3 regions of the Neobacillus sp. SRL179 genome follow, and region 3 is predicted to be linked to each of the others. Evidence: riboswitches for the same ligand, from Rfam matches in the RefSeq annotation. Region 3 holds a riboswitch; each other region holds the start of a gene.
What was found. Region 3 has a riboswitch for cyclic di-GMP ahead of AC4E8C_RS10870 (hypothetical protein). Riboswitches for the same ligand answer to the same signal wherever they lie in the genome.
Positions count from the first base shown of each region.

Region 1: linked by a shared signal. The riboswitch ahead of flgB (flagellar basal body rod protein FlgB) and the one ahead of AC4E8C_RS10870 (hypothetical protein) in region 3 are both predicted to bind cyclic di-GMP.
Region 2: linked by a shared signal. The riboswitch ahead of AC4E8C_RS05170 (anti-repressor SinI family protein) and the one ahead of AC4E8C_RS10870 (hypothetical protein) in region 3 are both predicted to bind cyclic di-GMP.

Region 1 covers NZ_OZ481792.1:4,216,266-4,226,106, forward strand. The annotation lists gene fliE (flagellar hook-basal body complex protein FliE) at 31-330, opposite strand; gene flgC (flagellar basal body rod protein FlgC) at 345-785, opposite strand; gene flgB (flagellar basal body rod protein FlgB) at 795-1,175, opposite strand; cyclic di-GMP riboswitch class I at 1,272-1,357, opposite strand; gene fliS (flagellar export chaperone FliS) at 1,482-1,892, opposite strand; gene AC4E8C_RS20765 (hypothetical protein) at 1,876-2,232, opposite strand; gene fliD (flagellar filament capping protein FliD) at 2,241-3,794, opposite strand; gene fliN (flagellar motor switch protein FliN) at 3,905-4,276, opposite strand; gene fliM (flagellar motor switch protein FliM) at 4,266-5,189, opposite strand; gene AC4E8C_RS20785 (flagellar hook-basal body complex protein) at 5,320-6,147, opposite strand; gene AC4E8C_RS20790 (flagellar hook capping FlgD N-terminal domain-containing protein) at 6,170-6,595, opposite strand; gene AC4E8C_RS20795 (flagellar hook-length control protein FliK) at 6,611-7,702, opposite strand; gene AC4E8C_RS20800 (glucosaminidase domain-containing protein) at 7,836-8,507, shown strand; gene AC4E8C_RS20805 (OmpL47-type beta-barrel domain-containing protein) at 8,630-9,841, opposite strand, start outside.
Region 2 covers NZ_OZ481792.1:1,048,142-1,057,982, forward strand. The annotation lists gene AC4E8C_RS05140 (aminopeptidase) at 1-748, opposite strand, end outside; gene AC4E8C_RS05145 (MDR family MFS transporter) at 830-2,095, opposite strand; gene AC4E8C_RS05150 (DNA topoisomerase III) at 2,360-4,549, shown strand; gene hutH (histidine ammonia-lyase) at 4,778-6,292, shown strand; gene AC4E8C_RS05160 (hypothetical protein) at 6,333-6,536, opposite strand; gene AC4E8C_RS05165 (DnaJ family domain-containing protein) at 6,674-7,048, shown strand; cyclic di-GMP riboswitch class I at 7,510-7,599, shown strand; gene AC4E8C_RS05170 (anti-repressor SinI family protein) at 7,629-7,775, shown strand; gene AC4E8C_RS05175 (helix-turn-helix domain-containing protein) at 7,844-8,176, opposite strand; gene map (type I methionyl aminopeptidase) at 8,481-9,230, shown strand; gene AC4E8C_RS05185 (DUF1128 domain-containing protein) at 9,275-9,499, opposite strand; gene AC4E8C_RS05190 (YtxH domain-containing protein) at 9,710-9,841, shown strand, end outside.
Region 3 covers NZ_OZ481792.1:2,191,926-2,201,766, forward strand. The annotation lists gene sstT (serine/threonine transporter SstT) at 1-602, shown strand, start outside; gene AC4E8C_RS10860 (quaternary amine ABC transporter ATP-binding protein) at 824-2,029, shown strand; gene AC4E8C_RS10865 (glycine betaine ABC transporter substrate-binding protein) at 2,032-3,759, shown strand; cyclic di-GMP riboswitch class I at 3,921-4,004, shown strand; gene AC4E8C_RS10870 (hypothetical protein) at 4,031-4,255, shown strand; gene AC4E8C_RS10875 (YeeE/YedE family protein) at 4,323-5,501, opposite strand; gene AC4E8C_RS10880 (hypothetical protein) at 5,797-6,042, shown strand; gene AC4E8C_RS10885 (hypothetical protein) at 6,175-6,333, opposite strand; gene AC4E8C_RS10890 (MFS transporter) at 6,492-7,868, opposite strand; gene AC4E8C_RS10895 (PaaI family thioesterase) at 7,919-8,365, opposite strand; gene AC4E8C_RS10900 (TetR/AcrR family transcriptional regulator) at 8,443-9,018, opposite strand; gene AC4E8C_RS10905 (helix-turn-helix transcriptional regulator) at 9,195-9,841, opposite strand, start outside.

The DNA.
Region 1 (9,841 bases), 2.0 Mb from region 3:
CCAGCTTTCGTGTTAAAACTAAGCAGTTCATTATACTTGCATTCTCATGATTTCTTGATAGGATTCCACTACTTTATCTCTTACTTGGGTGGTCAGCTGGAGAGCAATTTCTGCCTTTTGGGCAGCAATCGTGACATCATGAATATTCTTGATTTCCCCTGTGGCAATTTTTTCAGACATGTTCTCTGATTGAACAATGGTATTGTTAGCGCTTTGCAAAGCTTCTCCCAACATGGCAGAAAAAGATGTCTTCGCAGGTGAAACCGGATTAACTATTGGACGCTTATCCAAAAATGAGGCTGGGTTAGTTAACAATGAATCAATTTTCATTATGGCAAAACTCCTTATCTACCAATATCTAAAGCCTTTAACGACATCGTTTTTCCTACATTAAATGCGGTAACGTTGGCTTCATATGCTCGTGAAGCACTCATTAGGTCGACCATTTCTTTGGTGATATCAACGTTTGGCATCATGACGTACCCATCAGTATTTGCATCGGGATTGGCTGGGTCATAAACCGGATTAAAAGGTGTCTGGTCTTCAACAATCTTTGTGACCTTTACACCATTTGCTCCCATTTCATTTTGTAAATATTGACTAAACGGAGCTGATCCTTTTGGTTCCACCTCAACCATCTTCCTTCGATATGGTACCCATTCCCCATTTACCAATTTCCCTCTTGTTGTCGTCGCATTGGCAATATTGGAAGAAATAATATCCATTTTCAGGCGCCCGGCGGTTAATGCAGAAGAACTAATATTTAGTGGTTGAAACATGGACATGTCGATCCCCTACCTTGACTTTATCGCTGTTTTTAATAGATTAAATTCTTCACCAAGCTGATAGCTCAGTGTTTGATACCAAATCGAGTTGGTTGTCAAATCCGTCATTTCAGAATCGACATCCACACCATTCCCACTATTTTGCATCACAACCGGCTGCTCGGTAATGAAGGCTCTAGTTGCTGTATTTCCGATTGGTATATGCTTTTCATTTGAACGCTTTCCTTCAAAAGAAGTGTTAGCTAATTCTCCTTTAAGAAGTTCCTCAAAAACTACTTTTTGCGGCTTATAATTGGGGGTATTGACATTTGCTAGATTATTAGAAATGGCATTATGTCTTAGCACAGAAGCATCCAATGCCTGCTTTAGAACAGAAATGTTTTGAAGCATAAATAACCTCCTTTTCATACTGGTAAATTTATCCATTTTTCGAGCAAAAAAAAGACTATTCCGAAGAATAGTCCATAGTAAATTAAACTATAACTCTTCGGTAACTGGCTGGCATGATCATCATGATCGTAGCCCCTATAGCTTTGCGTCACTGGATTTCCCCAGGTTTGCCTTTATCGGATTGTAAATGTCGTTTTGTGGTGATATTGGTCGAAAATTTACCAATACTATTATATTACATTGCGCTTACAAATATTACAATGGGGAAAAAATGAAAAAAGACCTACTTAACAAAAAATTCACTTGTTAAGTAGGTCTAACAGCTTTCATCGCTTCTGCCCAAGTTCCTAGCAGTTCTGCCAGCATAGCTTGGACTTCATTTAAAGTTTCTACCTCTTTTTTCATATTCGCTTCGATTAGTCTTTGCTTTAAATAGTCATAAAGGAGAAGCAGGGACTTCGAGATTTCGATATCCATATTAAGGGTCACCATTAATTCACTAATGATGTTCTGAGCCCTAATAATGCGATCGTTAGCTCGCGGCAGATCATTTTTTTCAATTGCTAGTTTGGCCTGTTCAATGAATTTAATGGCACCTTTATATAAAAGCAGTGTCAGTTCTTCCCCTTTGGCATATAGTACTTGATTATTCTCATATGCTTGGTACGGATTCTTAAGTGACATAATCTTCCCCTTTTCCCTATTTTCTTTTGTCATAAAAAACCCCAGTGGAACCATAGGCAGGTTCCCCATACTGTTTAATCTTTTTTTCCTTTTTTAACGCCTGGAGCTGATAGATTACCTTTTGCTGCTCTCCCTGTAACATCTCCTTCACCTTTTCTTCCAAAGGAACCAGTTGTAACAGCTGTTCCTTAATGGCCGCATTTAAGAGAATTCGTCCGGCGGTTCGATCCATTTGGTTTACCTTCTCAATGCAGGTTTGTCTCGCGTCCAGTAAGGCCTGGATATGGTCTGTCTCGTCCGAATTCATTTCGTTTACTAGTTTCATTGTAAGCTGGCAATAGGACTGGAGTAATGCCTCTTTTTGTTCATACATGGTGATCATCACCCGCCCATTTGCTGCGTTAACCAGCTGCTCTGGGTATTAGATTTCTGAATGGCTTGCTCCATAGCCGTGAACTGCTTCCAATAATAATCTTCTTTCGTTTGTAATCGCTTCTGCCAGGAATCGATTTGTGTGTCCAGCTGGCTTAATGATTTGCCAAGGACAGTATCATTGGACGTACCAGCTGTTTTGGAAATTTCCTTCATCGTCTCATTCAGTTGATCATACAGCCTCCAGCCAATCCCGCTATTGGCAAATTCGTCTTTATTAGTTGCTGTGTTATTTGATGAGCTTGCGGTATCGTATTTTTTAGAAAATAATAACGACACTTCATTGGGATTGTTTTCAATTGCCGCTCGCAGCTTCGTTTCATCAATAACCAGTTTCCCATTTTCTTTATAATTAGAACTGGAGGTAATCCCGATTTCAGCAAGCGAATCGAATTGACTATTCATTTTTGTCGAATCCACATCACGAACATTCGAGTACAAGGTGGTGCGTAATTTATCTAAGGCCGATGAAATGATTCGGTCACTTTGCAATAACCCGCTCTTAGCCTTTTCTTCCCATAGTTCAATTTCTTTGTCCTTCATGTCTGTTTTCTGATCATCTAACAAGGGGGCATAATCTTTATACCGCTTTTCCCCCACCTTATCGTGAAGCGTCTTGATGGTCTCGTTATATTTATCGACAAACCCTTTAATTGTATCGAAGATCGAGTCCACATCTGTCTTTTTCGTAATCGTGACATTGCTACCCGGTGGGATGTCGTTTTTGATGGTAAACGTAATCCCGTCATAGGTCAGCTGATTATTCTTATACGTTAGGGTCGTTCCGTTAATGGTTACCTGACCGTCGACGGCCTTTACGGCTGAATTTCCAGTGGCACCACTTAGGTTTCCTGCCGGAAAGTCATTCTGCGTCTCATTGACCGTGCCAGCTGCCAGATTTAGTATATTCGAAGGGTTTGATAGATTCGCAATGTTAATAGTTGTCGCTGCATCTTTAGAAGTAAACACAATCGCCTGGTCACCACTGGAATAGCTGGCTGTCACTCCTGTTTTAGCAGCTAAAGCATTGATTTTTGAAATGGAGCTGCGGATCGAATCCTGTGCGGTCAGGTCAATTGTTTCTCCATTCAAGCTAAATTGAAATCCGTTTCCAGCTCCTAATTCACTTGTTTCACTGGGAAGTGTTGTGGAAGCGAATTTTACTGAAGAAGGTGTCCCCGGCTGATACGGTGTGGCAGCCGAAATAACATACTCACTTCTGCTCGGTATGCCTGCCAGCGTTACGTCTACCTTACTGCTATCTGATGAAGTCAGTTTACTTTTGGTAAAAGTAGACTCTAATCGAAGACTTTCCATTGAAGTACGTAAATCCAGGAATTTCGTATTCACCTCTCGATAGGCATCTACTTTCCATTCTGTCTTGGTTTTATTTTGGAAAACTTTATTTAGTTGTGCCTTTTCCGCGTCCATTAATTTTTTAACAAGTGTTTCGGTATCGATTCCTGATGCCAAACCAGAAAAACGAAGATTGTTTGTGATCATCCTGCCATCCCCCGAACCATTTAAAGTATCTACTATGGTTAACGACATTTTCGGAAGAAGCGTTGAATGAAAAGAAGGGCTGATTCTCGCGGAATCAGCCCTTCTTTTTACTAGTTAATTGTCTTATTCACAATTTCTGTTACCCGAATACCAAAATACTCGTCAATGACAACGACTTCACCTTTGGCGACTACTTTTCCGTTGATTAAGAGGTCGACCGGCTCACCTGAGACACGGTCCAATTCAATAATCGAACCTTGTGAAAGCTCTAAAATTTCATTTATTTTCTTTTTGGTTCTCCCTAATTCAACGACTATTTCTAAATTAATATCCATCAAGAGATCCATATTGACGGATTCCTCATTGTCCTTTTTAGGGGGTTTTTCTTCTAAATCCTTAAATAAAAACGGTTTTGTTTCTTCTTTCGTGTCCCCTAGTAATGCCGCTAATTCTTCTTGTGAGATTTTCCCATCATGACTCATCTTTTTTACCCTCTTTTTCAAAAACAGTTTCGATTTCTGCTGCTAGACGCGTCTTTTTCACACCTGGTTTGACTAAGAATTTGACGTCTTTCCCAACCATCGCTTTTAATGGTTCCTCATATAGCTGCTCGAGCTGAACGATATCACCCACACTCAACGCTAAAAATTCCTCAATCGTAACATTTGAACGGCCTAGTTCAACGATTACCGGAATTTCAAGCTCCTGCAGCTTTGATTTTAATAAATTGGATTCCTCTGGACTATTGGTTTTATTGCGGTTTGAAAACAATTGATAGGACGACAATTTGGGCAGAAATGGCTCTAAAATAATATAAGGAATGCAAATATGCATTAATTCCGATATTTCACCAATTTTTATATTAAAAGCAATCACAATCACCGTTTCATTGGGAATCGCTACTTGTAAAAACTGGGGATTGGTCTCAATTTCAACCACCTTTAAATTCACATTCATTAAATCTTTCCATGATTTTTGTAAATTTTCCACGAAGCCTTCAAATAGTTTATGGAGAATTTTATTTTCGATTTGGGTTAAGGTTGTTTTTTCTTCAGTGAAAGCAGGCAGATCCCGGCTGCCTAATAACCGGTCAATAATCGCAAAAGCCATCTGGGACTTTAATTCCATAATCATGCGGCCCTTTTCCGGGGTCTCAAAGATATTCAAAATGGTGAACGGTGGAAGTTGTTTAATAAACTCTTCATAGATCATCTGGTTAACGGACAACACGTCCACTTGAACAATCGTCCTTAATTGCGTGGAAATGGCGGATGCCAGCTGGTAGGCAAAGTTATCATGAATGCGTGTTAAGACACGTACTTGCTCCATGGACAACCGCAGTGCTTTTTTAAAATCATAAACTTTTACGTCATTGCTATTTTCATAAAGTTTCATCGTGTTTTCCTCACCGCCGTAAAATCATTCAAAGGGAAAGTGGAACGTAGAAGTAGTTAACTTTCCCCTTAAATACTAACACTTTGATTTAATGATGGTCTAGAGTTAATTAAATGTCCCTATGAATCTATTAACGTTTTAAATTCACAAGTTCCTCTAAAATAGAGTCTGAAACTGTAATAACCTTAGCGTTTGCTTGAAAACCACGCTGGGCAATAATCATTTCTGTAATTTCTTCTGAAAGATCAACATTGGACATTTCAAGCTGACCGGAGACGATTTGGCCGGCATTATTATCTTGGCGTTTACTGATCAGATTATCGATATTGGTTTCACGATCAGCATTCCCTGTTAATTCATACATTGATCCGCCTACTTTTTTCAACCCGGCAGGATTGGATACAAGCGCAGTACCGATTGTAGCAATATCAGTTGTCGTCCCATTTGCCGCTATCCCTCTTACAACTCCATTAAAATCAATCGTGTAGGAAACATACTGATTGGAATCAATGTTAATCGGCTCCACTACGTCTGTCGCAGCATTAAAGCCGAGAACCTTATATCCTTGCGGGGTTACGAGGTCACCATTCGCATCCCTGTCAAAGTTTCCTGCTCGCGTCATATATTTCGAACCGCTGTCGGTTTGAACAACGAAGAACCCATTGCCATCCATATATAAATCAGAAGAAAGGTTTGTTGTTGTCGGACTTCCCGGTGTCTGAATCGTATCAACAGAGGCTGTTTTTACACCTAGGCCAATTTGGACAGGATTAGTCCCCCCTGAATTACCACTTGGAGTTGAACTGCTGCGTACCGTTTGACTGAGCACATCTTGGAACATAATCCGGCTTTTCTTGAATCCGACCGTATTCACATTGGCAATATTGTTACCGATCACATCTAATTTATTTTGGAACCCTTTCATTCCCGATACACTTGAATTTAATGAACGTAGCATTTAGTTACCCTCCTGATTGATCTTAATTTTGTGTAGATATATCTTTAGCTGAATGAATCATTCCCACAGGAACATCTTGGTCATCCACTTGATAATAGAGTTGATTATTGTTTTGGATAATTCCTTTGACAACACCACTTTCGGACTGGCCTGTTATTTCATCGGCCCAGGAAACTTCTTTGTTGATCATCGTAGAATACCGGCTAATATCTAGCTGTTGGCTGCTAATAAATTGATTAAAGGCTTGATTTAAATTTGAAATTTGTTCCAGCGTGCTAAACTGCGCCATTTGCGCAATCATCTCGCGATCTTCCATGGGCTGGGTTGGATCTTGGTTTTGCAGTTGTGTTGTTAAGATTTGAAGGAAAAGGTCTTTATCCATCTGGTTCTGCTGCTTGGTTTGTTTTGTGTTCGCTGTTGTCATATTTATGGAATTAATCGAGTTCATCTTGGTATCCCCTTTTTAAGCGAGTATATTGATCGTGTTTTGCGTTCCAGTGTGTTTGTAGTCATCAATAATCGAATGCGTTTGATAAAAATCATCGACATTGATTTTCTTTTTCGCAAACCGTTGCTGTGATTGTTCCTGCCGCGATTTTTCCTCCTGCTGTGAAAAAGAATGCTGCAACCCGTGTCCGCCGCTTAAGGATATCTCCAGTTTATCGACCTGAAGTCCTTGCTGCTGCAAGGATGAACGCAGTAAAGACATCTGCGATTCTAATGATTCTTTACCAAGCAATGTTTCAGCCGAAAAGTGGGCTGTCACTTGCCCTTTATGAATCGACAACTGCACATCAATATCACCAAGCTTTTCAGGGGTTAACGAAAATTTTGCTTCAATGAACTCAGATGCCTTTTTGAGACTCGCTTGATTCTGGACTAACCCGATGACTTCGGAGAAAACCTGTTGGACTGTCACCTTTGGCATTGGGGTCTGCTCCCCTTTACTAGCAGCTAAAGCCGTTCCGTTAGAATGAAACGATTGAAAGACCACTTCTTTCCCCTCAAACTTTGGCTGAAATTCAAAATCAGGCTTTGAGGTATTCTCGGTTTGCTTCAAGGAGAAAGTAGGTTTGAGCACATCCTCGGCCGCTTTCTTCTCTGTTTGGACAGTCATGTCTGCATCCTTTGCTGGCAATGCCAATTCCGTGAGCAGTTTAGCTATTTTTTCAAAGCTGATCGTTTCCTGCTGCTGTTTCATTTTATCTAAGGCTGTTTCTATTTGTTTAAGACTTCCTGGATCAATGTCTTGTTTAAATAAGAAGCTAATAAAAGCCAGCAGATCATCTCTTGTCTGTTGCTCATCGTCCGTTTGTTCTTGCTGGTTATTTTCTATGCCTGCTAATGGTATAGATTCCTTAGGCTGCTCATGAAATGCCTTATACAAGTTGTTCACTATGCTAATAAGATTGTTAGATGAATCCTGTCCCGCCTCTTGTTTGAATTCATTCAATATCTCCAAGAATGAACCGGCTGTTTGCTCGTCTTGTTTAGTACTGCTAGTTTTATCTGAAACTTTGGGTGGACTTGGATTCAGTGCGGCCGGTGAAATCACTTATTTTTCTCCTTTCAAGTAAAGGATTAATGTTATAAAAATATTTTAACAAAGTATTCCGATAGGATTTACCTCATATTAGAAAAGGTGTAAAATAGTAGAAAAGATGTCATAATACAGGAGCGTTAAAACTATGAGCATAGGTCCCGTATCTTCAGACTGGTTTAAAAATATAGCTCTACTTTCTATATCGACCAATCTACCAAAGTTGACTAGTGCAAATCAGCAAATTTCTAACAAAGATTTTTTTCAAGCTATTTTACAATCTGTCTTAAGTGAGCAGGAATCGGCTAAGCTTCCCGAACCCCAGCTTTCAAAGAGCAGTTTTATGTCTGGCCTCTCTCCCGTCCTTGGTAACCTAAAAGATTATTCACATATTCTAGAATCAGCCAAGAGCTTAGATTTTTCAGAGGTGCCTGCAGCGAAATTAAATTCCAATTTAAAAGGGAAATTAAGCAATCACGGAGAAACGTTCCTTGCAGCGGGAAGAAAATACAATATGAACCCGAATCTGCTAGCCTCAATCGCCATGCACGAAACGGGGAATGGTACCTCCCCGGCAGCAAACGAAAAAAATAATATTGCCGGAATGATGGGAAAGAATGGCCTAAGAAGGTATGCTTCAGTTGAGGAAAGTATTTTCGATATGGCCCGTAATCTACGACATAATTATGTAGATAAGGGAATCGATACGATTGCAAAGATCGGTGCTAAATACGCCCCAGTTGGCGCGGATAATGACCCCACCGGGTTAAATAACAATTGGGTAAAAGGTGTCAATAATTTCTTCGGTACCCTTGCATAAAAAAAACACCAGCATTGGTGTTTTTTTATTGCAGAACCCCGTCTTTTTCCACAGTATTTTCCAAGAAAAAGAGTTAAAAGGATGTCCCAAAATATTTTTGGAACATCCTCTTTTTTATTCAACTATTTTTTTGTTCCCTGTGCTTGATTTTGAATGACATCAACGGTTGTGCTTCCTACAACCAGAACGCCATCCACCATAGCGCGGAAGACTAATAGTTCTTTGGATTCATCCCAAACAAAGTCTTCCCGATCAAATTTAAATTGACCTTTCTTGGCTTGATTTTCTAATCCCTTGCTATCGTTAAGAGCATGGACGTTATTAATAGTGGCTGTTGCTAAGTCGACTTTTTCAAAGCTGTACCCTTTAGGTAATGTTGCTCTTACTGTAAAGTCCCCTTTGTTTCCATTGATGACTTTTGGTGTCACTTCAATGGTAGCTTGGATATAGGTAGAGACTGTTTTTTCCACAACCGTTTTTAATCCCGCATTGTCGATAGCTGTTATTTTAATGGTATTCACGCCTGGCTTGTCTAATGTAACTTTTCCAGTTGTGTTTTTAACTCCATTTACTTCAACATAACTTTCCTTGATACCGGATAGATTATCTGCTGCTTTATAAGTAAGGTCTAAACTTGCACCAAGTGCATATTCCGTTGGGAAGTCGGCTTTAATCGTTGGTGCTGTTTTATCCACTTTTACATGAACTGTGTTAATCGCTTCCATGTTACCGGCGTTATCCACACTATTAAAGACCACGGAATGGATACCTTCTGAAGTGATTGTAAAGCTTGTACCTTCGGCAAGAACTGCTCCATCGACAGCATGGTAGGTTGCCTTCACACCGCTTAATTCATCAGTTGCTGTAAGCTTAACATTCACATCTTCTGTGTACCATTGATCCTCAACATTACTTACTGTGACTGGACCTGTTTTATCTGTTTTTAGATTGACAGACTGCTTGTCCTCGATATTCCCGGCCTTGTCTTCACTGTAAAAAGTAACTGTATGAACGCCTTCTGGTTCTACAGTAAAGCTTGTGCCTTCATTGAATTCCGAACCGTCAATAGAATAGTAAGTTGTTTTTACGCCGCTTAAATCATCCGTTGCGGTCAACTCGACGTTTACTGCATCTGTGTACCATTGATCTTTTACATTGCTTACAGTGACTGGTGCCGTTTTATCTACTTTTATTTCTACTGTGTGTTTGTCTTCGATATTGCCAGCATTGTCGACACTGTAAAAAGTAACCGTATGTGTGCCCTCTTTTTCGATGGTGAAGCTTGTGCCTTCATTGTTTTCGGCACCGTCGATAGAATAGTAGGTTGTTTTTAC
Region 2 (9,841 bases), 1.1 Mb from region 3:
CTTCCGTCGGCATGTTGGCCATAAACTCAAAACCAGCTTCGTTTACACTGCCTGCACCAATCCAAACATGCTTTTCTGGAAGCTCAATTGTTAAATCCGTACCTGGAGCAGTATAATGCAACTTTTTATATCTTTTTTCGTTTAAGTAGTGTACCTTCTCATGAAGGGTTTCATCATGTTTTTTCCACGCCTCGACTGGATTGTCTGTATCTACTCGGACAGCTTTAAAAATAGCATCCCAAAGTTTATTGACTTGATTTTCAGCAGGTTCATCAGGGAATACCATAGCAGCCCAGTCTTGTGAAGGAACCGCAATAACAGTCCAGCTGATTTTGTCAGTCTGTGCGGCTTTACGATAGGGAGCTAACGCCTTTCCAGCCGCCTTTTGAAAGTTTGCGATCCGTTCAGGATTGACACCTTTTAACAAGTCTGGACTTGATGAAAGGACAGACATAAAGGCAGCTCCTGTTTCGGCAAGTTCTACCTGTTCTTTTGCACGCCAGACAGGGTACTCTTTGAACGCTTCATCTGGAGCTAAGTCATATTTTGTTTTGGTAACCGTATCATCGTTCCAATTAACAATGACATTTAGTGCACCAATTTCATAAGCCTTTTTGACAACCAGTCGAACAAATTCTGCTGCATCTAAGGCCGCATTGACGACTAAGGTTTGGCCTGGCTGAACATTTACGCCGACCTTAACAGCAAGCTCAGCATACTTTTCAAGATTATTTCGAAATTCACTCATATGTATAGCTCCTTTTTTCAGAATCTTTCTATATTGTAGCGTGTTTATATGGAAAAATAAACCGTTAAGCGAATGTCTTGATTACATTGGCTGGCTGCTTTTTTGTTTTTCGAATACATTAAACATGACCCAATATAGTCCGGCACTAATCAGTGCAAGCAAACAAAGAATGGTGAAAGTCCATCCATAGCCTACCCAAACAGTCAAAGGAATAGCTAGGGGAGCAATGGTTCGCCCAAGGGTAAATCGTAAACTGGCCGCGGCAAAGTACTGTCCCCTCATTTCTTCAGGTGCCAGTTTAGAAACAAAGCTTTGCTGCAGACCAGCCCCCATAAGTTCACCAAATGTGAAAATAGCCATGGCAAAAAGTAAGCCCCAAATCCACTGTGTTTGACTAAAGATGACAATAGAGATGGCATAAACGACAGAAGAGAGGGCAAACACATTTCGTTCATAGTACTTACCCATCCACCTTGTAACAAAGACCGTGAATAGGGCGACGAGCAAGCCATTTTCAGCTAAAACAATCCCAAAGGCCTGTTCTCCTTTGACGACAAGTGACCAATCGCCGATCGTCATCAAAGTCTGGCTGCTAACAAAATCTTTGATATAAACAGGAATTAATAAGTCTAGCTGCATAAAGGTCTGACCCGCTAAGACGCCCGCCATGATAAATAAAAGAAAGGTTTTATCCTTAACAATTAGGGTATAATCCCTGAGCTGATTACTTAAAAAGTAATACCATTTTCCATCACTAGAGGCACGTTTTTGTACAGGTACTGTTTCCCTTGTCCATTTTGCTAAAATCAATCCAACGAAAATACAAACAGCACCTGCAAATAACAACAATCCGAAGCGATAATTGACATAAAAAATAGATCCTAAAATGGGACCAACGACCACTGCAATATTAATAGAAGTATAAAAGATGGCAAACACATCACTCCGATGTTTTTCATCCACCACATCGGCTACCATTGCTTGGCTTGCAGGCCAGTAAAATGAACCGAATACACCTGCAATGGTAAAGGCAATAAACCCTAACCATGGAGATTCAAGCCACGGAGAGCTTGCTAAAGCAAAACAAAAGTACGAGAGTCCCTGGCCAATGGCTGAAAGTACCATCATTCGTTTTCGTCCAAATCGGTCGGCACAATAACCGCCCATTAAATTTGCTGCAACGGAAAACACTTGCGAAAAAACTAATAATAACCCTGCTTTACTTTTGCCGAATTCATCGGCAAAATAGATTGATAAAAACGGAAAAAACATCCAATAAGTTATGTTGACGATCGCTTCAGAAAACAAGCGAACCTTTAAATTTGCATCCCAATCCCTAATCCTCATAAAGTTCCTCGTTTCTCTATTTTCGTGCCCTTCCCATCATACTATTTAACTGGAAAAATGCTCAAGTAAAATTAGCCGGTACATATTTAAAATATTGAATGACAAATCTAGAAAAGATTAAGAATCTGAAGTGCAGGGACATCTCATTTTTTCCTACTATTAAAAAGAGGTTTACTATTTAAAGGTCTCTGTGAAACTGAATTATATTAGGTTTTGTGCTATGATTATAATTCAATGGGTAACCCGAAAGGATGTTTTTATAAAGTGAAAAAAAGTTTAGTTTTAGCTGAAAAACCTTCTGTTGCTCGAGATATTGCACGAGTATTAAATTGCCATAAAAAAGGAAATGGCTTTTTAGAAGGAGATAAATATATAGTAACATGGGCGCTTGGACATTTAGTTACACTTGCCGATCCTGAGATGTATGATGATAAATATAAAACATGGAAACTGGAAGACTTACCAATGTTACCTAACGAGTTAAAGCTTGTCGTTATTAAGCAAACAGGAAAGCAGTTTCATTCGGTAAAAAGCCAATTACTTCGTTCTGATGTAGGGGAGATTATAATTGCTACTGATGCGGGGCGGGAAGGTGAATTAGTTGCCCGCTGGGTCATTGCTAAAGCGAAGATAAACAAACCTATAAAACGGTTATGGATTTCTTCAGTTACGGATAAGGCGATTAAAGATGGATTTAGGTCTTTGAAACCGGGAAAAGCATACGAAAACCTTTATGCTTCGGCTGTAGCCCGCTCCGAAGCTGACTGGTATATCGGTCTTAATGCAACCAGAGCGTTAACAACACGATTCAACGCACAACTCAACTGTGGCCGCGTACAAACTCCTACTGTAGCCATCATTGCAGCACGTGAGGAAGAAATCAAAAACTTTAAACCCCAAACCTATTACGGCATTGAGGCACAGACAACCGATAAATTAAAGCTCACCTGGCAGGATGCAAAAGGGAATAATCGCAGCTTTAATAAAGAGAACGTAGACGCGGTAGTGAAAAAATTGGGTACAAAAAATGCTGTTGTAACAGAGATTGAAAGGAAGCCGAAGAAGTCATTTTCTCCAGGACTTTATGATTTAACAGAATTACAGCGTGATGCCAATAAAATATTTGGTTACTCGGCTAAAGAGACGCTGAATATTATGCAAAAGCTATATGAGCAGCATAAAGTGTTAACGTACCCCCGGACAGATTCACGCTTTATCTCATCAGATATTGTTCCTACCATTCCAGAGCGTCTAAAAGCGTGCGGTGTTGGTGAATATCGTTTACTGACAAATAAAATCTTAAAAAAGCCAATTAAGGCTTCGAAATCATTTGTAGATGATAGCAAAGTGTCTGATCACCATGCCATCATTCCAACTGAAGGATACGTGAACTTTTCAGCTTTTACAGATAAGGAACGGAAAATCTATGATTTAGTTGTAAAACGGTTCCTGGCTGTCTTATTCCCCGCATTTGAGTATGAACAATTAACACTTCGGGCGAAAATCGGCGAAGAAAACTTTGTCGCTAGAGGAAAAACAATTTTATCGATTGGCTGGAAAGAAGTTTACAATAATCACTTGGAAGACGAAGATGAAAATGATGACCTAAAAGAACAGATTTTTCCGCGGATTGAAAAAGGCGATACATTAAACGTAAATCTAATCGCACAAACATCCGGTCAAACAAAACCACAGGCACGATTTACAGAAGCGAGTCTTTTATCAGCAATGGAAAATCCAGTGAAGTATATGGAAACTAAGGATAAACAGCTTGCCGATACCTTAAAATCAACGGGTGGTTTAGGGACAGTGGCGACACGGGCTGATATAATTGACAAGCTATTTAATTCATTTTTAATCGAAAAGCGCGGCAAAGACATTCATCTTACTTCTAAGGGCCGTCAATTGCTGGAGTTAGTTCCTGAAGAACTTAAGTCTCCATTATTGACAGCTGAATGGGAGCAAAAGCTCGACCAAATTGCTCATGGCAAGTTGAAAAAAGAAGTGTTTATCGGTGAAATGAAGAGGTATACCAAGGAAATTGTAGCTGAAATAAAGTCAAGCAGTAAAAAATACAAGCACGACAACATTTCAGCGAAAAATTGTCCAGACTGTGGAAAACCAATGCTCGAAGTAAACGGCAAAAAAGGTAAAATGCTTGTTTGTCAAGATCGTGAATGTGGACATCGCAAAAATGTCTCACGCGTCACAAATGCGCGCTGTCCGCAATGCCATAAAAAATTAGAACTGCGCGGTGAAGGCGAAGGACAAATCTTTGCATGTAAATGTGGACATCGTGAGAAACTATCTGCTTTCGAAGCACGGCGCAAAAAGGAATCTGCCGGTAAGGTGGATAAACGGACGGTCCAAAAGTATCTGAAGAATCAAAGTAAGGAAGAAGAGCCAATTAATACAGCATTGGCGGATGCTTTAAAGAAGTTAAATCTAAAATAAATCTTATGATGCTAAAATTTGGGAAAATCAAATTGACAGACAAAGATTTTTTCACATACAATAATTATTGATAAGATAGTTTTTAGAATGGAATGATACCCATGGGACATCCCCATATTAAGAGTCATCATTTATTTATAACCATAAAAGAGGCTGGAATCCAAATCTGAATTGATGAGGATTCCAGCCTCTTTCTTTATTGTACTAAATTGGTAGAGGAGTGGCATTATGATCACCTTAACAGGCAGCAGTTTAACTTTAGAGCAAATGAAAGCAGTTTTATATCGAAAAGAAAAGGTTCAAGCTTCAGAAACAAGTATAGAGGCCGTACTTAAGAGCAGGAATGCAGTGGAAAGAATTGTTTCTGAATCAAGGGTGGTTTATGGAATTACAACTGGATTTGGGAAATTTAGTGATGTATTAATTGATAAAGCACATGTTCAAGACTTGCAGTTAAATTTGATTCGTTCCCATGCCTGTGGGGTAGGGGAACCCTTTCCAGAAGTTGTCGCCAAAGCAATGGTCCTTCTTCGGGCTAATGCCTTATTGAAGGGTTATTCAGGAATAAGACCTCTCGTGATTGAAAAATTATTGGATATTGTAAATAAGGACATTATCCCCGTGATTCCACAGCAAGGATCACTTGGAGCTAGCGGGGACCTTGCACCACTATCCCATCTTGCTTTGGTTTTAATTGGGGAAGGCGAGGTGTTTTATAAAGGAAATCGTATCGACTCAATGACAGCATTTAAACAAGAAGGAATTCTCCCCGTCACACTAGAAGCCAAGGAAGGGCTAGCTCTAATTAATGGCACGCAAGCCATGACAGCTATGGGTGTGGTCGGTTATTTAGAAGCAGAACAACTGGCTTATGAGGGTGAATTAATTGCTGCGATGACAATGGAGGGGTTGAATGGGATCATCGATGCCTTTAGCGAGGAGGTCCATATTGCAAGGGGCTATAAACAGCAAATAGAAACTGCAGCGCGAATCCGTGACTACTTAAGCGATAGCTTATTAACCTCACAACAAGGTGAGTTAAGAGTCCAGGATGCCTATTCATTACGGTGTATTCCCCAAGTGCATGGTGCGTCTTGGCAGGTACTAGATTATGTTAGAGAAAAGTTAGAGATAGAAATGAATGCAGCAACCGATAATCCATTAATTTTTGATGATGGAGAAAAGGTTATTTCTGGCGGTAATTTCCATGGTCAGCCCATTGCATTTGCAATGGATTTTATGAAGATTGCGATGGCTGAACTAGCAAATATTTCGGAAAGACGAATTGAAAGATTAGTCAATCCACAGCTAAATGACTTGCCGCCATTTTTAAGCCCACAGCCAGGTTTGCAATCAGGAGCGATGATTATGCAATACGCAGCGGCTGCTCTTGTATCTGAAAATAAAACTCTGGCACATCCAGCTAGTGTGGATTCGATTCCATCATCAGCAAACCAAGAAGACCATGTCAGCATGGGTACAATCGCATCCAGGCATGCCTACCAAATTATCCAAAATGTAAGAAGAGTCCTCGCTATTGAATTAATATGTGCAATGCAGGCAGTGGAAATTCGCGGAGTAGATCAAATGGCTAGTAAGACAAAGCTGCTTTATGAAAAAGGCAGGGAACAAGTGCCAACCATCAGCAAAGACCGTGTTTTCGCAAATGATATTGAAGTAGCAGCGAACTGGTTAAAGACCATCGAAATTCACCAATTAATCAAGAATATAAGTGTGCAATAAGGAGAGAACAAGAAAATAAAGGCGTGAAAATTCACGCCTTTTACTTCATATGATTTGGAAGCCAACGTCCTGTATCAACCCGCTGCTCTTCTTCATTTTCGACTCTATTTTTAAAAGCTTCTTGGGTTACAATTAATTCTTCATCCCCAATCGCTTCTTTTACATGCTTTTCCGTAAGACTGTCCTCAGGAAAATCACCAGGATGATTTTTTTTCTTGTGTTCAAAATGTTCTCCGCGTGCCATGGTTAACACTCCTTTCGTCTTCGTAAGTAGCATTCCCATCCACACACTAAAATATCACTTGGTAGTTGATTATCAATTCATCTAGAGAGAAGAAATTGATATAATAAAACAAATATGGTTAAAAAGGGGGCCGCAAATTGGATCTTTTCCATTTAATCTCAGAGGATCGGATAAAAAAGGCTTATGAAGAAGGTGAATTTGATCATCTTCCTGGATTGGGGAAACCATTGCAGCTGGAGGATTTGTCCGGAATTCCTGAGGAATTGCGGATGGCCTATAAAGTAATGAAAAATGCCGGTTACACGAAGGAAGAAGGACGTTTGCGCCAAGAAATGATGAGCATAGAGGATTTAATCAAAAAATGTGATGACAATGTTGAAAAGGTAAATCTTCAAAATAAGTTAAATGAAAAACTGCTTCGATTTAACCGGTTGATGTCAAAACGGGGTGTGAAAACAAATTCCTCTATTTTTAAAAATTATGAGTTGAAGGTTCGAAATAAAATGACCTAAAAAGGAATAAAAGCTGGTTGATTTGTGGGAAATCTCATTCATCTCCAGCTTTTTCTTCTTGTTTTCCAGGTTTGCACATTCTGTCTAGAAAATAACCTGCAAAAACAATGAAAGCAATAGGAATAGAAAAATTTAAAACATGAATGACAGTCATTACTCTCCCCCTCACGATAGAAATTAATTTACAACATTAGGTGTTCGCGTATATTGTTTACATTATATGTTAATTGTCATCAAATAGACAAATTTCAATAACAACTATTTTGAATATTCAGTTAAAATGATATGTAGAATCTTGGAAAAAAATGTAATAAAAAGCAGTTAGAAAATTAATATAAATGACAAAATCTAACACCCTGTTATAAAAGGACTATATATAATGGAGGTATCGTTAAAGGATTAAGTATTTGGACCTAGTAGATAATGGGAATAAAGCAATTGGTGGCTCAAGTTGTATGGGAGGCAGAAAAAGGCAAACCTGTTGAAAAGCAGGGACGCAAAGCCGAGGATCTAAGGCGAGGGGTATTTGCTATGGTGGCCGGGCTACCTGGAATACGAATGTATTTTGGGAGTGAGAAAAATGGTTATTACAGAAAGAGAAGTGGATGTAATCGATCAGGAATGGATAACGCTCATATTAGAGGCAAGGCAAATTGGACTATCAATTGAAGATGTTCGAGATTTCCTTACACGTGATAGTCATGAAGAACCATCAAGTACATACTAAAATAGAAAAGAAAAGCATTCTACAAAATCTGTCAAATTTTGTAGAATGCTTTTTTTATCATATTCAACTTAGTTGTCATTCGTTTGATTATTATTACGCCACTTATTAAATTCTAGGAAATCGCGAAATTGATCCTTGGAAACACCAGAATTCATAGCCTCTTTTACAAGATTCATCCAATCAGTATCTAATTCATCCCGATCAATTTGTTCATGAATCAAATGTTCGACAGGGAGATTTAAGACAGCAGCTATTTTTTCGAGAAACTGGATAGAAGGATTTTTTTGTAAGTTCCTTTCAAGTGAACTTAAATAGGATTTAGCAACCCCTGCTTGTTCAGCCAGTTCGGATAGTGACATTTTCTTTTCTGAGCGAAATTTTTTAACGCGGTCACCGATCATTGAGTCTCACACACCTAATTATTTTTTAATTTTCCGGAATAACTCTCCCTCTTCGAAAAAAGGGGGATTAATTTATATGTTCATTCTACCAAAATGAATGAAAAAGTACCATATAAAGAACGAGGTAATATTACAAAAAAATGAACATTTAGGGCACTCATGATTGTTTTTTGAAAAAAACGGAAGATAGAGTTAATATTAAAGAGTGCTGCAAACAGAATGTAAAGGAAATGCGTAACAGAAGGTTTAATGCTCAGTATTATATAAAGATAAATATAAATATATGCTAAAGGTAGGGAAACAAATGATTGTCTTAAAATCACAACGTGAAATTGAAGCCATGAATGAGGCCGGCAAAGTTCTTGCTGCTTGTCATAAAGAAATTGCAAAATTAATAAAACCAGGAATCACTACATGGGATATTGAATTGTTCGTCAATGATTTTTTACGAAAAAATAATGCAATACCTGAACAAGTCGGTTATAGAGGGTATGAATATGCTACTTGCGCGAGTATCAATGACGAAATTTGCCATGGTTTTCCAAGGAAGGAACCATTAAAAGAAGGTGACATTGTCACAATAGATATGGTTGTTAGATACAATGGGGCATTGGCTGATTCGGCTTGGTCCTATGCAGTCGGTGAGATTTCTGAGGAAAACGAGCATTTATTAAAAGTGACTAAAGAAGCTCTATATAAAGGGATAGAACAAGCAGTAGTGGGTAATCGAATTGGAGATATTGGCCACGCCATTCAAACCTATGTGGAAAGTGAAGGTCTTTCTGTTGTACGTGACTTTATCGGCCATGGTATTGGTACAGTGATGCACGAGAAACCAGATGTACCTCACTATGGGTTGCCAGGAAAAGGGGCAAGAATTAAAGAAGGTATGGTATTTACAATTGAACCGATGGTAAATATCGGCCGTTATCAAACAAAAATGGATGATAATGGTTGGACTGCAAGAACGATCGATGGTAAAAACTCAGCACAATATGAGCACACACTAGCAGTTACAAAGGATGGCCCCATCATCCTTACTGAGCAAAAATAAAACGAAAACCCGGTCATTCCTTGGAATGACCGGGTTTTTGTTTTTTATCTTTTTCTAAGATTTCCTAGCTCTTCAACCAATGCCTGCATTTCATTAGGACTAAAGGAATTCTTTTTTTGCACTAAATCGTAAATTTCCTTTAGTTCTTCATACATCTCTTCATCAAAGTGAGATGGTTTAATGGCTCCAAGGTTAAGGACCTTTAACTTTCCCTTAATTTGTTCAATCATGTATTCAACATTTTCCACGGATTTTTCTGACAAATTCATCTTGGTCACCCTTTTCGAAAGTAATGATTCCATCTTTTCATGTTAAAAAGTATCTGTCAATATATAGTTTACCCAAAGAAATGGAGGAAAGTGAACTAGCAAACCTATATAGAAATGTTTGATAAAGCAAAATAAATGGTAATATATTTAATGGTATTATTTTCTTATATCGACATTTATGATATTACGTTACATAAAGGAGAGGTTAAGATGACGAGGAAAAATCAATTTTGGAAGGGTATTCTGCTTGGAGCTTTAGCAGGTGGTGCTATCAGTTTATTGGACAAGCATACTCGTGAGACTATGAAGGAGAACGTCCAAAGGACTTCTAGCAAAGTAGCC
Region 3 (9,841 bases):
TATTGGCTGTATTACTCGGTTGTATGGTGTTTGTGGCTCTTGTCGTGAATCCAATCATTGTGTATGCCTATATACGTCAAAACCCATTCCCACTTGTATTTATGTGTTTAAAGGAAAGTGGGATCACAGCATTCTTTACCCGGAGCTCCGCTTCCAATATTCCTGTAAATATGAAATTATGTGAAAAACTGGGGTTGGATAAAGATACATATTCCGTGTCCATCCCATTAGGAGCCACGATTAATATGGCAGGGGCCGCAGTGACTATTTCTGTTTTAACACTTGCAGCAGTTCATACCCTAGATATTCACGTGGACATACCGACAGCGATTATTCTTAGTGTTCTTTCAGCCGTTTGTGCTTGTGGGGCTTCAGGTGTTGCAGGTGGTTCATTATTATTAATTCCACTAGCATGCAGCCTATTTGGAATCCCATCTGATGTAGCCATGCAGGTTGTGGGTGTAGGCTTTATTATTGGTGTGTTACAAGATTCATTTGAAACTGCCCTTAACTCATCCACAGATGTACTTTTTACAGCCACAGCTGAATTTAAGAAGTGGCGTCAAGAGGGAAAAGAGATAGAAATATCTAAAGCTTCATAAGAGGAAAGGGTGCAACTCAAAGGTTGCGCCTTTTATTCTAAGTTTTTCCTTTTTGTGGGAATCATAGCAAATAACCTATTAAGTTGCTGACCAAATCGCTTATGATTTGGTCTTTTTTAAATACTTATTATATTTATTTTTTTCCTAAAGTCACATAGAACGGAACAATTCGGAAAAAATGTATATGATACGGTTATTTATTAGAAGAGGTGACAGACAGCATGAACCCCTACGTTGAGGTACGAGGTGTTTCGAAGATATTTGGTTCGAATCCAAAAGCAGCGATTGATTTATTAAAACAAGGGAAGACGAAGAAGGAAATTTTGAAAGCTACCGGACAAACCGTTGGCGTAAAAAATGTTTCTTTTGAAATTTACCCCGGAGAAATATTTGTCATTATGGGTTTATCCGGAAGCGGGAAATCCACATTAATTCGAATGTTTAATCGCCTAATTAAGCCAACCATTGGAGAAATTCTCATTGAAAATGAGGATATAGTGAAAATGAATGACGCACGCTTAAGGGAAGTTAGGCAGAAAAAAATAAGTATGGTGTTTCAGAACTTTGCCTTATTTCCTCATAAAACGATCTTGGAAAATACGGAATTTGGCTTGGAAATACAGAAAGTACCAGCTGAAAAGCGCAGGGAAAGAGCATTAAGTGCGTTAGAGATAGTTGGATTAAAAGGATACGAAAATCAGCTCCCTAAACAATTGAGCGGAGGCATGCAGCAGCGGGTAGGGCTGGCAAGGGCACTTGCCAGTAACACAGATGTGATCTTAATGGACGAAGCGTTCAGCGCACTTGATCCATTAATTCGTAAAGATATGCAGGATGAATTGCTTGAAATTCAAGAAAAGTACAAGAAAACAATTATTTTTATCACCCATGATTTAGATGAAGCCTTACGAATCGGGGATCGAATCGCCCTGATGAGGGATGGAAGTATTATTCAGCTGGGATCACCCGAGCAAATATTAATGAAACCCGCCAATGAATTTGTTGAGAAATTTGTGGAAGATGTGGACTTATCCAAAATTTTAACAGCAACCCACGTAATGAAACCAGCTGAAAGAATCGCTGTAGACCGCGGACCACGGGTAGCATTGGAAATTATGCGGAAGCAGGGATATTCAAGTATTTTTGTCGTTGATCGCAATCGTAAATTATTGGGTGCGATTACCGCTGAAGAGGCACGCCAGGCGATTGATAGTAATCAATCCATTGCAGAAGTCATGTCAACGGATATACCAACCGTTTCCGGTGATACCATTCTCGCAGATTTGATGGACGTGATGGCCACATCTAGTCTGCCAATTTCAGTGGTTGATGAAGAAAAACGCCTAAAAGGGATAGTGATTCGCGGTGCTGTCATCGGGGCTCTGGCAGGAATTAAAGATTCCTTGAACGATTTGGAGGGTGAATAAATATGAATATGCCCAAAATCCCATTAGGAGATTGGATAGACGTTCTGGTTAATTGGGTAACCGATGCTTTTGCCGGTTTTTTCTCCTTGTTAACCACTGTCATCGAGTCTTTATTAAATGTCATGATGGATGTTTTAAGCGCAGGACCATCCATTATCTTGATGATCGTCCTAGCCCTTTTGGTTACCTATACAAGCAGATGGCCATTAGGTATATTCACTCTCATTAGTTTACTGTTAATTGATAACCTTGGCTATTGGGATTCCAGTATACAAACCATTGCCATAGTATTATTATCAGGCTTGCTCACGATCATTGTTGGGATACCTGTTGGAATCTGGTGTGCCCAAAGAAAAACGGTACATAGAATCGTAACGCCGATATTGGACTTTATGCAGACTATGCCGGCATTTGTTTATTTAATTCCTTCCATTTTATTTTTTGGCATTGGGGTTGTACCAGGAATAATTGCCTCATTTATTTTCGCGATTGCACCCATCATTCGAATGACCAACCTTGGTATTAAGGAGGTTCCGAAAGATTTAATAGAGGCAGCTGATGCCTTTGGTTCCAATAACAGTCAAAAACTGTTTAAGGTGCAACTGCCAATTGCAATGCCAACTATTATGGCAGGGGTAAACCAAAGTATTATGCTTGCATTATCCATGGTGGTCACAGCTTCACTAGTGGGAGCGCCAGGATTAGGGGCGGATGTTTACAGAGCCGTTAGTCAAATAGATGTAGGCCGTGGTTTTGAAGCAGGATTATCGATTGTGTTCATCGCAGTGATCCTTGACCGAATATCGCAAAATTTACGAAAACCAGCTTATGAAAATATAGTGAGTAAAAAAATCGTCTTTTCCATTGTAGGACTTCTTATTATAGTAACGGCTGTTGTGACTGGAATGACAAAAGAAACACCAAAGAATCAGAATAAAAATGGCATGGGAGCCCAAGTTGATTATCAAATTATTGGGATTGAGCCAGGTGCAGGAATCATGTCACAAACGAAAAAAGCCTTTAAAGATTATCAGCTGGAGGCGTGGAAGCTGCAGGAAGGATCATCCGCTGCCATGGCGGCAGAATTGGACAAGGCCTATAAGAATAAAAAACCAAACATAGTTACCGGGTGGGCACCACATTGGATGTTTTCCACATACGATTTGAAATTCTTAAAAGACCCGAAGAAGTCATATGGAACGGAAGAAGATATTCATACTATCGTAAGAAAAGGTCTCGAACAGGATGTACCGGGGGCCTACACCATCCTCGATCAATTTTCTTGGAAACCTGAGGATATAGAAAAAGTAATGCTGGACATTAAAGAGGGAACGGATCCAGATGATGCAGCGGTAAAGTGGATCAAGGCGAACGGAGATAAAGTGGGATTATGGACAAAAGGTGCGCAGGCAGGAAATGGAGAAAGCGTGAATCTTGTCTATGTTGCTTGGGACACCGAAATTGCTAGTACGAATGTGATTGGAAAGGTCCTAGAGCAGAATGGCTATAAGGTAAAATTGAGCCAAGTTGAGGTGGGGCCAATGTTTGCCGGTGTAGCTAACGGCAGTGTCGACGGCATGGTGGCTGGTTGGCTTCCAAGTACACATAAAGAATTTTACCAACAATATAAAAACGATATTGTTGATCTTGGACCCAATCTTCATGGAACGAGAAATGGACTGGTTGTTCCAAAGTATATGGATATCAATACAATTGAAGATTTGAAGTAGAAAAGCTACAGACCCCTATATTTTGGGGATCTCAAGTCCCTTGCTTTACATTGGCAGGAAAAAGTAACATTTATTTATTTTATTGTAAAAATTTGAGCGTTTCCTGTTGTCAATTAATTTAAAAAAATGTAATATTATTTTAATAATAAAATAATTTATTCATTAGAAAAAGGCAAACCATTCGAAAGATTGGGACGCAAAGCTCCAGGTCTAAGGTGATCAACTATGACGGCTGAGTTGCCTAAAATAGAACATATTTTAGGGGTGTACAATGGAAGCTACTCTCGCTTGTGAACAAGAAAGTTATATTGATGTAAAAAATTTAAGTGATGAAAATTTAGTTGAGCTATATGTTACTGCCTTACTGGAGAAATTTGAAAGTAATTTAAAATCATTTGAAACAGAATTATGGGAAAGAAGGTTATTTTTGGTTGCATTAGAGTGGTATGACAATAAGAAAGGCCTTTTTCGATTAAGTAAAGGGTTTTTAAGATAAGGATTAAAAATTGGCAGAATAAATATAAAAAAGGCTTGCAGAAACTACTCTGCAAGCTTTTTTATATTTAACAGAATGTGTCTTTTGATGATGGAACCTTTAACCCAAATAATGGACGGATATACAAGGCAACGAATGTTCCAAGCATAGCCATGATGGCCCAAACCCATCCGTGAAGGCTAAAGGAAGAGATACCGCCGAAATAGGCTCCAATGTTACAGCCGAATGCAAGACGAGAACCATATCCCATTAATAAGCCTCCAAGAATAGCCGCACCGGCTACCCCTGCTTTTATTTTTTTCGGCTTAAAAGTACCTTGGAAAGAAGCTGCAATAAAGGCTCCCAATACGATTCCGAAGTTTAACACACTTGTTGAATCCGCTAGGACTGTGCTTTTAAGTGCCTGTCCATTTGGTCCGGCAAAATAACCCCAGCTGGAAACATTGACCCCAACTGTATCAAGGAATTTTCCACCCCATAGAGCAAAGGCAGAAGTGATACCCCATGGAGTTCCGCGAACAGTAAGGACTACTGCATTTAGTACTGCTAAAACAATGGCAGCCGTAAATAATGGCCATGATCCACGTAAAACCTTTTTCCAACCAGTCGTGGTCGGTAGTGGTTTCATCATGGGCGGGTTTTTCTTTTTCGCAATTTGAATGGTAATCAAATAGATAGCGATAAAGGCAACCATTTGAATAAGCCAAGCTCCCAAATAACCCAGACCAGTCGTTTCTGCTAAAGAAATAGGCGGGAGGGCAGGCGTACTATTCCAAAATGGCAAGTTGTAGGCTCCAAGAGTTGAACCCGCAATAAAGGCGATCAGCGTGAGGATCATGGAAGATGAGCCGCCGCCCAAATTATATAAGGTTCCAGATGCACAGCCATTTCCAAGCTGCATGCCTATTCCAAAAAGGAAAGCCCCAAGTATAACGCTAATGCCAACAGGGGAAACATATCCTTTTGGTTCCATACCGGTAAAGCTAAAGCCAGTACTTAGGATAATAGCAAATAATGTGGTTGAGACAGCAAACATCAGCATATGTGCCTGGAGTCCCTGGACATTTCCTACTGAAACCAGTCTCCGAAAAGCAGACGTAAATCCGAAGCGTGCGTAAAGCAATGTTGCCCCTAATAATAAGCCTATAATGAATAGGCTGCCTTGAATCCAATTGGATGAATGCACAATAGCAAATAATAGAATAAGAGAGATAACTATTCCGACAGCTACCAATCCCTTTTGCATGGGGCTAAGATTTGTTACTAAAGTGGTTGAATGTGATTTATGATTCAACGGTTTCGTGCTAACAACTGATTGAGACAATTTCTTTCACCTCTATATCCTATATGATTAGTATGATTTAAAATGCTTTATTATAGTAATACATTCTTGATGAATTGTAAAGGCATAGGTATCTTTCAGTTATTGTTAGTAGGATAAGGAGTAAATAGTTTGGCAGGTATTCCAATGGCTGGATTTTAAAGTCATCTTTTTAGTATACTACATAGATAGGGCAGATATTTTTTAGGAGGTACTAAAAATGCAAATGGATAAAAAAGGACAAGAGATGTTTTTAAGTTTTATTTTACAAAGAGTGAAAGAGGATAAAGTTGAGGAAGCAAGAGAATTACTTGAAGAAAACTTTCGGAAGCAAGACGCAGATGCCTTTACAAAAGAAGATATTGAACAGTTTATTCCTAAAATGATGAACTTTTTAAAACCAGATAAGATTGAGGAAGTAAAAGCCGTTACAAAGCAATTCTCTGGGGATTTTCAGCAAAAATAAGTAGTAATCGAACTTGGATAATTTCCAAGTTTTTTTTTGCAAGAAAACCCAACAATCCCTGACACATGTGGTGTTTTAACATGTCAAAAAAAGTTACTTAATTGAAAAATAAAAAACCACTTTGAGTGGTTTTTAATCCCGCATGGCTCCTGCCTCTCGGGAAGTCATGGCACCTTGTCCTTCGCTTACATCTTTTTGAATTTGTTGTTTTACATTTTGGGCATCAGTTCCTGCATATTCTGGTTTTATTATTGAATCTAAATTCTTTTTAGCTTGATGGTCCTGTTGCATAAAAGTCCTCCTTGAATGTAGGTTTTAACAATCTTATTATTTACAAAAAGACATTTGGTATATCCTGAGAATAATTACTTTTTAAAGGGGTAGTTAATATTCAATTAGTTTGTTTGAAAATAAAATAGCACTCGAAAAGAGTGCTTAATAACCACAAATTAGGGATTAATCTGCTGGGTTAACCTAGCTCTATGAAGATATGAGCCGTATATGATGCCAGCTACCATGATAACAAATGAGAAGCAAATAAATATATTTCGATACACCATTTCCAAGGTTAACCCTTCTTGAATGGTTAGGAATAATCCAGAAATGGTCACGCCAAACCCGGCAGCGAAAAATTGCAATAATTGGGCGATTCCTATCCCTGAACCAAGTTGTGTGATCGGCAATATCCTTGTGATCTCGTTCGAAATACTCGATGAAATGGCTGTAAAGCCCACACTTGCGAACATATAGATAAAAAGAATGAAATAGGGATGGACAGTAGAGAACCATGCAAATAGGATGGAGGCACATAATAGCATTAATTGCCCGAACATGATTAAGGGTGCATTCCCAAAACGGTCTATAAATCTTCCTATAAATTGACCTGCAACCACGGCGATAAAAGCTCCTGGAAATATAATCAATCCTAACTCGGCTGGTTCCTTTTCAAATAATGTGGTGAGAATAATGGGCATTAAAAACAGATTTGAAAAGTTGATGAAAAATGCGGAACAATTAATAAAAAGGAGCTTCGTGTATTGCTTATTTCTGAGGAGGATGGGCGGAATAAACGGTTCTTCCGTCTTATTTAGATACTTCCACCATACCGCCAAAAGGGCGAATGTTCCTAATAAAATCCCATACGAAAATGTTGATAGAAAAAGTAACAGACCTGTTACACTAAATCCTGTAAGAATAGCACCGTATATATCGAAACGGCCTTTTTTAATTACCTCATGAGGCAATAAATTTAGAAAAAACGGAATAGACAGGACAGAAAGAATAGTGATAACGAAAAGATAATTCCATCCTAAGTATTGAGTGATCAATCCCCCTAATACAGGGCCTAACCCAAAAGCCAAAGAGGCAGCAGAAGCAATAATGGCCATTGCTTTTCCACGCCTTGATACAGGGATATACCGCCCAGCCATAATCATACTTAACCCCATAACGGCTCCTGCTCCAGCGGCTTGAAGAATTCGAGCTCCCAATAAGAGATAAAAATGGGTGGAAAAGAAACCGATGACCGATGCTATTCCTAATAAACAAATACCAAGGAATAAAAGTCTTGAGAGGGGAACAAAATCGGATAGCCGGCCAAATGTTAATGTTGAAATGGCAAACATAATGGAATAGCCTGATACCAGCCACGAGGCCATCGATGAACTTAAGGAAAATTCTGTAAGAATAAAGGGTAGTGCAACATTAAACATGGTTGTATTCATTACCACAACCAAAGTGGTGAAACTCCATAGTAGTATGAGTTTTTTTTCTTGTAAGAGCACGGTGCTTTCCTTTTTGGAAGAAGCCGTTTGAATAGAGGGCATTTGATCCCACCTTTACTTATAATAACGAAGCTTGCATTCACGTTGCTCTATTATTCGATTTTTGCTCTTTTTCCAGTGGAGTTTCCCTTCAAAATCATACATGAACTGGTAGAATGTGCGACGAGACTTTCTTTTTCATCGTATACATGACATTCCAGCAATCCAACGGATTTGCCTTTTTTAATTAATCTTCCCTCAGCTCGAAGTTTGGATTTAAAAATGGGTTTAAGGAAGTTCAGTTTAATTTCCATCGTAGTAAAAAGTTCATCATCAGCTAATGTAGAAGCAAATGCAAAGCCCATTGCGGCATCGGCTATGTCGCATAAAATTCCTCCATGCAGCGTACCCATCGGATTGTGTAATCTCTCTGTAGCATCCATCTCAATCACAACCCTGCCTTCCTCCACATCTGTTACGTGAAAACCTAACGAACGTGCAACAGGGGGGCCTGGGATCTCACCCTTCGCCATTTTCTTCAAAACCTCTAAATGTTTCATCCTTTTCATCCTCCTTCTAAAAATAAATAACTTTCTTAAAGTTTGATTTAAAATTTTAGAACATTCATTCTAAAAAATTAGTCTAGTACAGCTAAAGTTGAATCAATGATGGATTGAAGTTTCTCTTGATCATGGGTTGTTTTCGATAATACTCGTAACCCAATGAGTGAATTATGAATAGAAGGAGCTAACTTTTCTGGGGCAAGTTGGGAGGATAATTCCCCAATCATTTGTCCCTGGACTAGAAGTTCGAATATAAATGATTCTGTCTTACAAAAGCTTTTATTAATTCTGTCTGCAATTTCTTGGTCATGCAGGGATAATTCTACTGCTGTATTTACAATGAAACATCCTGGGGGTTTTTCTTCATTTGAAAGAACCGCCATTTCAAATAATCTTCTGAGCGCCAACTTGACTGAAGGTAGAGGTTTAATTTGTTGTTTCATTCTTTTTTGAGTGGTTTCTTCGAAGAGTTGTAATGCTCGTAGAAACAACGTCTGTTTATCACCATAAGTATCATAAATACTTCGGCGGTGTATGTTCAAATGGTCGACTAGATCCTGTATCGACGTTTTTTCATATCCATTTCGCCAAAAGAGCACCATCGCTTTTTGCAAGACCTTGGCTTCATCAAATTCTTTAGAGCGAGCCATATTTATTTCACCTCCCGGTAAAAATTGTAACATTTTTAGAACGATTAGTAAAGAATATTCTAACTATTCAAATATTAAGAAGTGTTGAGCAATGGTTCAACTGTTATTACTGAAACACTTCAAAGAGAGTTTGAATCATTTAACTAATTTTAAGCTAGATTTGAAGAACAGTTATCTTACAAATTTCTCTTTTTAGCGTATTGGGAAGGGGTTACAGAGGTACATTTTTTAAATACTTTGCTGAAGTAATTTAAATCATTAAATCCTACCATAAAGGCAATATCTGTAATGGATATATCCCCTCTTTGCAAATATAACTTTGCTTCTTCAACTCTTTTTTGATTAATAAACTCTGTTATGTTCATCCTAGTATCTTCTTTAAATTTCCGTGAAAGGTGAGAAGGGTTAACGTGTATTTGTTTCGCAATTGAATGAAGCGTAATTGGATGTCCTAAATTCATTAGAATAAATTCTACCGCCTTTTTCACAATCGGGCTATAATGACCGGTAGAAAATGTTCTCACAAGATCACAATATTCATTTGCCATTAATACCATTAACTTTTTCAAACTTGGAATAGTAGTTGACCTTTCAATTAGTATCGCAAATCTTTCAGAAATATTGTGAAGGTAAACAGGATGGACCCCACTTCTTTCTGCAGCAACTCTGTACAAAGTATTTGATACAAATGCCATATTTTTGGAGGATCTGATCGGACTTCCAGGTACTCGATCGGAGAAATCAATAAATGCATCTGTCATGGAATCTTGTAAATTATGGACCTCTACTTGGTCCCCTTTGGTAATGGCATTCATTAGTTTAT